DNA from 2 places in the Bacillus sp. EB106-06-01-XG163 genome. Region 2 is predicted to be linked to the other one. Evidence: predicted binding sites of a transcription regulator. Region 2 holds the regulator's gene; the other holds the start of a gene.
The links. The regulator Rex, encoded in region 2, represses fermentation and respiration genes when NADH is low (regulators of the CRP and FNR family bind a similar motif). The targets are predictions, from matches to a motif close to TTGTGAAATATTTCACAA.
Positions count from the first base shown of each region.

Region 1 (4,846 bases), on a different contig from region 2:
TCTGCATAGGCGTCCTGATCAATTGGGGTCCTTATTAACATTTTTGTCAATGATATTTCGGTTTATCATTATGAATCGGCAAGATATAATGGGAGTTGTAAGCCATTCTTAATAGTACGGGAGGAAGTCATGAATCAGCGTCGGAACGGACTTTCAAACGTGAATGGAAAGAGTGAGAGTGTGAAAGAGAAAGAACGAATGATTTGGTCAGAAGTCGGAATGCTTGTGGGCACACTGTCTTTGCTTGACATCATCGTACGCGGACTTGTTCTGAACTGTCCGTTTAGGGAATGGGCCGGTAGCTTGGCGGTTTTCTTCATTATAATTGTTTATTATTGTATCAGGGCGGGAGCGTCGGGAATGCTCATGCCGAGAATAGACACCAAAGAAGAACTGCAAAAGCGGGTGAAGCAGCAGCGGATAGATTCAATTGCGGTCACTTTTGCGGCAGCGGCGATTACGATGTACGACAGGGGGGTTCCCCATACATTCTTTGCTTGGCTGAAAATGATCTTTCTTTTTATCGTCTGCGGAGGCATTCTGTTTCTGCTTCGGTATGTCATTGTGAAGCTGTCTTACAGAAGAGCGATAAAAGAAATAAAAAAGAAATCATCTTGACAGGTGGTTTCTTTTTTTGTTTGAAAGCGGAAGGTCTTTTTATTTGATAGGAATATAGATTTGAATTCACTCTGCCACGTTGCTTTGATAGAGAGTGTGTGATAAGTTGAAATGTAAGCGTTAACACAATTCTCCAGTCTTCACAACAGTTGAAAGGAGCTGAAGAAAGAGTAAGAGGAATTTTTGACTCCGCAGTCAGTCTTCAAAAATCAAATAAGGAGTGTCAAAAATGTTTGAAAAACGATTCAAAACCTCTTTACTGCCGTTATTCGCCGGATTTTTATTGCTGTTTCATTTGGTTTTGTCAGGCCCGGCGGCTGCAAACGCTGAAACTGCAAACAAATCGAATAAGGTGACCGCGTCATCGGTCAAAAACGGGACCATCCTTCATGCATGGAATTGGTCGTTCAATACGTTAACACAAAATATGAAAGATATTCGTGATGCGGGCTATGCAGCCATTCAGACGTCTCCGATTAACCAAGTAAAGGAAGGGAACCAAGGAGATAAAAGCATGAGGAACTGGTACTGGCTGTATCAGCCGACATCGTACCAAATCGGCAACCGTTACTTAGGCACTGAACAAGAATTTAAGGACATGTGTGCAGCCGCGGAAAAATATGGCGTAAAAGTCATTGTCGATGCGGTTATCAATCATACTACCAGCGATTATGGCGCGATTTCTGACGAGATTAAGCGTATTCCAAACTGGACCCATGGAAACACACAAATTAAAAATTGGTCGGATCGATGGGACGTCACTCAAAATTCATTGCTTGGGCTGTATGATTGGAATACACAGAATACTGAGGTGCAGGTCTATCTGAAACGTTTCTTGGAAAGAGCATTGAATGACGGAGCAGACGGATTCCGCTATGATGCCGCCAAGCATATAGAGCTTCCGGATGATGGGAATTACGGCAGCCAATTTTGGCCGAATATCACAAATATATCGGCAGAGTTCCAATACGGAGAAATCCTGCAAGACAGCGCGTCCAGAGATACTGCTTATGCGAATTATATGAATGTGACGGCTTCTAACTACGGGCATTCCATCAGCTCCGCTTTAAAGAACCGTAATCTGAGTGTGTCGAATATCTCCCATTATGCATCTGACGTGTCTGCGGACAAGTTAGTCACATGGGTGGAATCACATGATACGTATGCCAATGATGATGAAGAGTCCACATGGATGAGTGATGACGATATTCGTTTAGGATGGGCAGTGATTGGTTCCCGTTCAGGAAGTACGCCTCTTTTCTTTTCCAGACCTGAGGGCGGAGGAAATGGTGTAAGATTTCCCGGAAAAAGTCAAATAGGAGATCGCGGGAGCGCCTTATTTAAAGATCAGGCGATCACTGCGGTCAATCAATTTCACAATGTAATGGCCGGGCAGCCTGAGGAACTCTCGAATCCGAATGGGAACAACCAAATCTTTATGAATCAGCGCGGCTCAAAAGGCGTTGTGCTGGCAAATGCAGGATCGTCTTCTGTCACCATCAATACTTCAACGAAATTACCTGACGGCAGGTATGATAATAGGGCCGGCGCCGGTTCATTTCAAGTAACGAACGGCAAACTGACAGGTACGATCAATGCCAGATCCGCGGCTGTTCTTTATCCTGATGATATTGGAAATGCGCCTCATGTCTTTCTTGAGAATTACCAAACGGGGGCAGTCCATTCTTTCAATGATCAGCTAACGGTCACCCTGCGTGCAAATGCGAAAACAACAAAAGCCGTTTACCAAATCAATAATGGGCAGCAGACAGCATTTAAGGATGGAGACCGACTAACGATCGGGAAAGGAGATCCAATCGGCACGACATACAACATCAAATTAACCGGAACGAACGGCGAGGGTGCAGCGAGAACCCAAGAATACACATTTGTCAAAAAAGACCCGTCCCAAACCAACGTCATTGGCTATCAAAATCCGGACCATTGGGGCCAGGTAAATGCTTATATCTATAAACATGATGGAGGCAGGGCCATAGAATTAACCGGATCGTGGCCGGGGAAAGCCATGACTAAGAATGCAGATGGAATGTACACGCTGACGCTGCCTGCGAATGCGGATACGGCCAACGCCAAAGTGATTTTTAACAATGGCAGCGCCCAAGTGCCCGGACAGAACCAGCCCGGCTTTGATTATGTGCAGAATGGTTTGTATAACAATTCTGGTTTGAATGGTTATCTTCCGCATTAATGGATAGGGCCATCATCACATCAGCGTGCGGGCAAACCCTCGCTTCTGGGAAAAGGACAGCGCATCATCAATCACGCTGAAAAGATGACAACATCCTAAAACGGTTCCGTTTTAGGATGTTGTCAACAATCCGGAAACCATCACCGATATTTTTTTGTCCAAAAATCAAACTTTTCTCTTGCAAAAGTTTGTGAAGTATTGCACAATATAAATGTGAAATACTTCACAAGATAAAAACAGACACCACGAAACACTGGAGGATGAGCATATATGATGAACGAACGAGTGAACAAAGTAGCATTAATCGGAGCAGGTTTTGTTGGAAGCAGTTATGCATTTGCGTTAATTAACCAAGGGATCACAGATGAGCTTGTGATCATTGATGTAAATAGAGAAAAAGCCATGGGAGATGTCATGGATTTAAATCACGGAAAGGCATTTGCGCCTCATCCGGTCAAAACATCTTACGGCATATATGAGGATTGCAAGGATGCCGATATCGTGTGCATCTGTGCCGGAGCCAATCAAAAACCGGGCGAAACGAGACTTGAGCTGGTCGAAAAAAATCTCGCCATTTTTAAAAGCATTGTCGGTGAAGTAATGGCAAGCGGATTTGACGGCATCTTCCTCGTTGCCACAAACCCGGTCGACATTCTCACTTATGCGACATGGACATTCAGCGGGCTGCCGAAAGAACGCGTCATCGGCAGCGGCACGACACTGGATTCTGCGCGATTCCGTTATATGCTGAGTGAATACTTCGGAGCCGCTCCGCAAAACGTACACGCCCACATTATCGGCGAGCACGGCGATACCGAGCTTCCTGTATGGAGTCACGCCAATATCGGCGGAGTGCCGGTGCAGCAATTGCTGGAGAAAAATACAGCTTACAAGCAGGACGAGCTGGATCAGATTGTTGACGATGTGAAAAACGCGGCCTACCATATTATCGAGAAAAAAGGCGCGACATATTACGGAGTGGCGATGAGCCTCGCCCGTATCACAAAAGCGATTTTGCGTAATGAAAACAGCATTTTAACCGTCAGCACATATCTGGACGGCCAATACGGTGTAAACGACGTCTTTATCGGCGTTCCGGCCGTCGTCAATCGGAACGGCATTGCAGGTGTGACGGAACTTGAGCTGAATGAAACAGAACAGGCTCAATTCAGCCGCAGCGCAAACGTGCTGAAAGATATTCTCGCTCCGCATTTCGCAGAGTAAACAAAAAAGCAGTACATGACAAACGCCATGTACTGCTTTTTTTAATTCGCTTTTTTCGCCATTTCCTGAGAGGTTTTTACTCTCGCTTTTCCCATAAACAAAATGGTAACGGCCGCAATGACGATCGGCGCCAGCGCAAGCGTAAATACATATGTGATGCTTTGCGACATGGCGTCAATAATGCGATCCAGAATGTGCGGCGGAATATGAGCGCGCGTGCCGGCCTGGAAAATCTCCTGCGGATTTCCGATGTTCTGCATCGCACCGCCCGCTCCTTTCATGCCGCTGAATGAATCTGTGAGCTTGTTAGTAAACACATTCGTCTGGATGGTTCCGAAAATCGTCACACCGAGCGTCATACCGAATGATCTCAAAAACGAGTTTGTTGAGTTGGCGCTTCCGCGGTAACGCGGCTCCAGATCGTTCATGGACGCAGCCGGCAGCAGTGAGAAGTTGAAGCCGACGCCGAATCCGGAGATCAGCATGAATACCGTCAGCATCGTACGCGCCGTATCCGGTGTCATATTGGAAAGCAGCAGCATTCCGATAAAGAAAGCGACCACGGAAATCAGCATTAAATTGCGGAACCGCACTTTTGTCTGGAAAATTCCGCCGATCATACTTCCGATAACAGAACCGATCATCATCGGCGTCAAAATAAAGCCCGCGCTTGTCGCGGTGCTTCCGTACACAGCCTGAACGAAGATCGGGATAAACACCGCTAAAATGACGAACGTGGCTCCGTAAAGGAACGCTAGAATCTGTGCCGTAGCAAATAAACGGTTTTTAAACATC
Region 1 covers NZ_JBYTDS010000008.1:75,222-80,067, reverse strand. Annotated here, with positions in the region: gene AC3WTF_RS11445 (YfcC family protein) at 1-38, shown strand, start outside; gene AC3WTF_RS11440 (DUF6773 family protein) at 130-618, shown strand; gene amyE (alpha-amylase) at 848-2,827, shown strand; gene AC3WTF_RS11430 (L-lactate dehydrogenase) at 3,098-4,051, shown strand; gene AC3WTF_RS11425 (MDR family MFS transporter) at 4,093-4,846, opposite strand, start outside.
Region 1: AC3WTF_RS11430 (L-lactate dehydrogenase) is a predicted target of Rex. The motif match lies at 3,039-3,056, and genes of this name have one in related genera.

Region 2 (4,846 bases):
TTATAGGATAAAGGAGTACATATCATTTGAGAAAACAGTATTGGTATATCATTTTGACATATGTTATCATGCAGCTTTCCGCATTGATCGGCATTCCTTTAATGTACAAATTCGGCTATGCGGGCGGGCACCCTACGAATGCGAATCTCACCATGGCTCAGGGGATTTATTCCGTCGTAAGCTTTTTTATCTGCCTGATTATCGTTCTCTTGATTTTGAGAACCGCGCCGAAGCAGACATTAAGAAACGGGAAGAAAGCATCCGCCGGCATGTCCGTTCTCTGGGCGGTCGCGGGAATATGGCTCGCTTTATTTTCTCAGGGAATCGCCGGGATGATTGAGCAGTATGTCTTTCATGTGGGCAGCGGTTCCGAAAACACGAAAGCCATTCTTAACATTATTAAAGCCATGCCGCTCATGATTATCGTTTCTTCTATCGTCGGGCCGATTCTTGAAGAAATCATTTTCCGGAAGATCATTTTCGGTGTATTATATGAAAAAACGAATTTCTTTATCGCCGGACTGATCAGTTCCGTCATTTTCGGCATTGTGCATCAAGACCTCACGCACCTGCTGCTGTATACGGCCATGGGCTTTACCTTTGCGTTCTTGTATGTGCAGACGAAACGGATTATTGTGCCGATATTCGCCCATGTCATGATGAATACCATTGTCGTGGTCATGCAGCTCGGCCCCGCCCAAAAATATATTGAACAGCATAGTGAGCAAATGCAATTAATTATTGGAGGATTGTTTGTATGAGGAACCCAATGACTTGGGGCTTGATTTATTTCGCAGTCGGCTGTATCTTTACGTATTTGGCCGCAAGCTCTCCGGGAAGCATGTGGTCTTTTTATTCCATACTGCTGATGGTTTTCGCCGCTTATAATATCAGCATCTCGTTTAAAATGTTCGCCTTCTCATTTAAAGTGAAAAAAAATCAAAAATAAAAGAAAAGCCATTTCTCATCATTGAGAAATGGCTTTTTTTATGCTGATACGTCCTGATCGGATTCACTGCTGGTCTGCCTTTTCCGATACGCCGCTTTTGAAATCAGGATACTGACCTCGTATAAAATGCAAAGCGGAATGGTAATCATCAAGTGAGACAGCAGCTCAGGCGGCGCAATCATCGCGGCGATCACAAGCAGCACAAAATACGCGTACTTCCTGATCTTCGATAAAAACATCGGCGTGATAACACCGAGTCTCGTTAAAAACATGATCAGCACCGGCATCTGAAACAGCAGTCCGAACGGAATCGTCAGCTGCAGCAGAAAATGAAAGTACTCGGTGATCCCGATCACCTGGTTGACATCGAGGTCATTCGAGACCCGCTTCATAAAATCAACGACCAGCGGAAATAAAATATAATAAGAAAACGACACACCGCCGACAAACAGCACGATCGAAATCGGAATATAGCTGAGTGTTACTTTGCGCTCCTTCTCATACAGACCCGGGCTGACAAACGCCCAAATCTGATAGAGAATAATCGGCGAAGTCAAAATGATGCCGATGATAAACGCGAACTGCAAAAAGATAAACAGCGGATCCGTCAGGTTAAAAGCATTAAGGGTGAGCTCTTTTACTTCATCGGCTTTTTGAAGATACACAATGATAGGTTTTGCCAGAAAAAAGCCGGCAATAAAGAAAACCGTAAAGGATAACGCCACAATCAGCAATCGTTTCCGAAGTTCGGCAATATGCTCCACAAGCGTCATTTGATTCACTCTCATACGCGTCATCCTATCTTACTGTTCTTCTTTCTTTTTTTCCTCTTCTTCACCGGCTAATCCCTTAGTAGCGTTCTTAAATTCACGAAGCGTGTCCCCCGCCGCTTTTCCTAATTCGGGAAGCTTCTTCGGACCGAAAATAATCACCGCCACCACACCGATAACCGCCAGGCTTCCAGGACCGATCATGTGCAGCTCCTCCTTTCGCTATTCAATTTCTTCCAAAACAGAATAATGCTTCAAGAAATAAACCAATGATTGAAGCTCTACAGCTAAATCTATATGATGAATTCGAATGTGATCCGGCACATTCAAACGGGCCGGCGTAAAGTTAAGGATTCCCTTGATTCCGAGCGACACGAGCCGGTCGGTGATTGACTGGGCGGCAACCGCAGGAACGGTAAGAATCGCCACGGGTTCATCCTTAATGTGAAGCTCTAAATCATTAAGATCAAAGACAGGCACACCGCCTACCTCAGTTCCTATTTTACTCTGATTCACATCAAAAGCCATAGATATTTTTGTGTTATTATTTTTTGTGAAATTATAGTGAAGAAACGCCGTCCCTAAATTCCCGACACCGATCAAAATGACGTTCGTCGTTTCATCCTGATCCAGTGTTTTTCTGAAAAATGACAGCAGGTAATCCACATTATAGCCGTATCCTTTTTTGCCGAGCGCCCCGAAATAGGAAAAATCCCGGCGGATCGTGGCCGAATCGACTTTTACCGCGTCGCTCAGTTCAGCGGATGAAACGCGCTGTTTTCCTGACGCGTGTAAATTCTTTAAAAAGCGATAATAAAGCGGCAGCCGTTTTGCCGTCGCCTGTGGAATTTTTGATTGATCCTTGTTCATGATTGGTCCTCCACTTTATACTCAGATGCATCTCTTTTAAAATCACCGTTTTTGCCTCCTGTCTTTTCCATGAGGCAGGTCGGGCCGATGACCATTCCTTTATCCAGCGCCTTGCACATGTCATAAACGGTCAAAGCGCAGACTGAAGCGGAAGTTAGCGCTTCCATTTCCACACCTGTACTCCCTTTCGTTTTTACGCTTGCCTGTATATGAAGAACGGCTTCGGAATCCTTTTCCTCCCAGCCGAATGAAATGTCGACGCTGCTTAAAGAAAGCGGGTGGCACATCGGGATAATCGCTGACGTCTGCTTTGCGGCCATAATTCCTGCCACCTGTGCGACAGCCAGCACGTCTCCTTTTCCGATCTCGCGGTTTTTGATTCTGCTGTACACGTCATGCTTCATGTGTACGCTGGATATCGCAGCGGCAGTACGGACTGTTGAAGATTTATCGCTTATATCCACCATGCGGGCACGGCCTTCTTCATTAAAATGAGAAAATCCATTCATATTTAAACTCTCCTTACTTCTGATCATACACTATTTTCTCCCTGATGTCTTATCCTATAATGTTCCAATTCTGATGTATTGTTTGCTGACAGCAGGTTGATAAGCTACACTTAACTTATTATAACAGAGGTGAAATAATATGATGATCTTACAAATTAATCAGCTATCCAAATCTTTTGGCGCTGATCCTATTTTAAACAATATAAAGCTTGAAGTCAGATCTCGGGATCGCATCGCCATAGTAGGCAGAAACGGAGCCGGCAAATCAACTCTCCTTAAAATTATCGCAGGTCACCTTTCATATGAAAAGGGTGAATTAATCAAACCGAAAGAATTAACGATGGGATATCTTGCCCAGCACACAGGCTTGGAATCCCAGCTTACCATAAAAGAAGAACTGCTGAGTGTTTTTGATTTCCTGAAAGCAATGGAAAAAGAGATGCGCTCTATTGAAGAAAAGATGGCCACGGCCGCCCCCGCGGAGCTTGAGACGCTGATGAAAACCTATGACAGGCTTCAGCAGGATTTCAAGGATAAAGGCGGCTATCAATATGAAGCGGACGTCCGATCTATCCTTCACGGACTCGGCTTCGGAAAATTTGACGATTCCGTGAAAGTGCAAAGCCTGAGCGGCGGCCAGAAAACAAGGCTTGCGCTCGGAAAACTGCTGCTGACCCAGCCTGATCTGCTTATTCTGGATGAACCGACGAACCATCTCGACATCGATACGCTTACATGGCTTGAGCATTATTTACAGGGATATTCAGGCGCCATTCTGATCGTCTCCCACGACAGATACTTTCTTGATAAAGTCGTCAGTCAAGTGTATGAGGTCTCACGGACAGAAAGTAAAAAATATCTCGGCAACTACAGCGCCTATTTAGAACAAAAAGCTGAGCAGTATGAGAAAGACCTGAAGCTGTATGAAAAACAGCAGGACGAAATCGCCAAGCTTCAAGATTTTGTCGACCGCAATCTGGCCAGAGCTTCTACAACGAAAAGAGCTCAAAGCAGACGAAAACAGCTTGAACGGATGGACGTCATGGCAAAGCCGCTCGGGGATGAAAAATCAGCCGCCTTCCGTTTTGACATTACAAAACAGAGCGGAAACGACGTCCTGCGCGTACAGGATGTTTCCATCAGCTATGACGGCCAGCCGCCGCTCTTGAAAAACCTGACCTTCGGCATTACAAGAGGCGAAAGCGCCGCCCTCGTCGGACCGAACGGAATCGGCAAATCAACCTTGCTGAAAACCATTATGAACACGCTCAGCCCCGAATCCGGATCGATCACGTACGGTTCCAATGTCACAATCGGCTATTATGATCAGGAGCAGGCTGAACTGACCTCGTCCAAACGCGTGCTGGACGAGCTGTGGGATGAATATCCGGACATGCCGGAAAAAGAGATCAGAACATGCCTCGGCAACTTCCTGTTCAGCGGAGACGATGTCCTGAAACCGGTCCGCTCGTTAAGCGGCGGGGAGAAAGCAAGAGTCGCGCTTGCCAAGCTGATGCTTCAAAAAGCAAACTTTCTCATCCTTGATGAACCGACAAACCACCTTGACCTGGACAGTAAAGAGGTGCTGGAAAACGCCCTGATCGACTACCCGGGAACACTGTTATTTGTATCGCATGACCGCTACTTTATTAACAGGATCGCCACAAGAGTGCTGGAGCTGTCACCTGATCATGCAGAAGAATATTTGGGAGACTATGACTATTACACCGAGAAAAAAGCCCAGCAGC
Region 2 covers NZ_JBYTDS010000016.1:412-5,257, reverse strand. Annotated here, with positions in the region: gene AC3WTF_RS16555 (CPBP family intramembrane glutamic endopeptidase) at 27-761, shown strand; gene AC3WTF_RS16550 (YdiK family protein) at 758-949, shown strand; gene tatC (twin-arginine translocase subunit TatC) at 988-1,746, opposite strand; gene AC3WTF_RS16540 (twin-arginine translocase TatA/TatE family subunit) at 1,753-1,923, opposite strand; gene AC3WTF_RS16535 (redox-sensing transcriptional repressor Rex) at 1,942-2,589, opposite strand; gene moaC (cyclic pyranopterin monophosphate synthase MoaC) at 2,586-3,098, opposite strand; gene AC3WTF_RS16525 (ABC-F family ATP-binding cassette domain-containing protein) at 3,238-4,846, shown strand, end outside.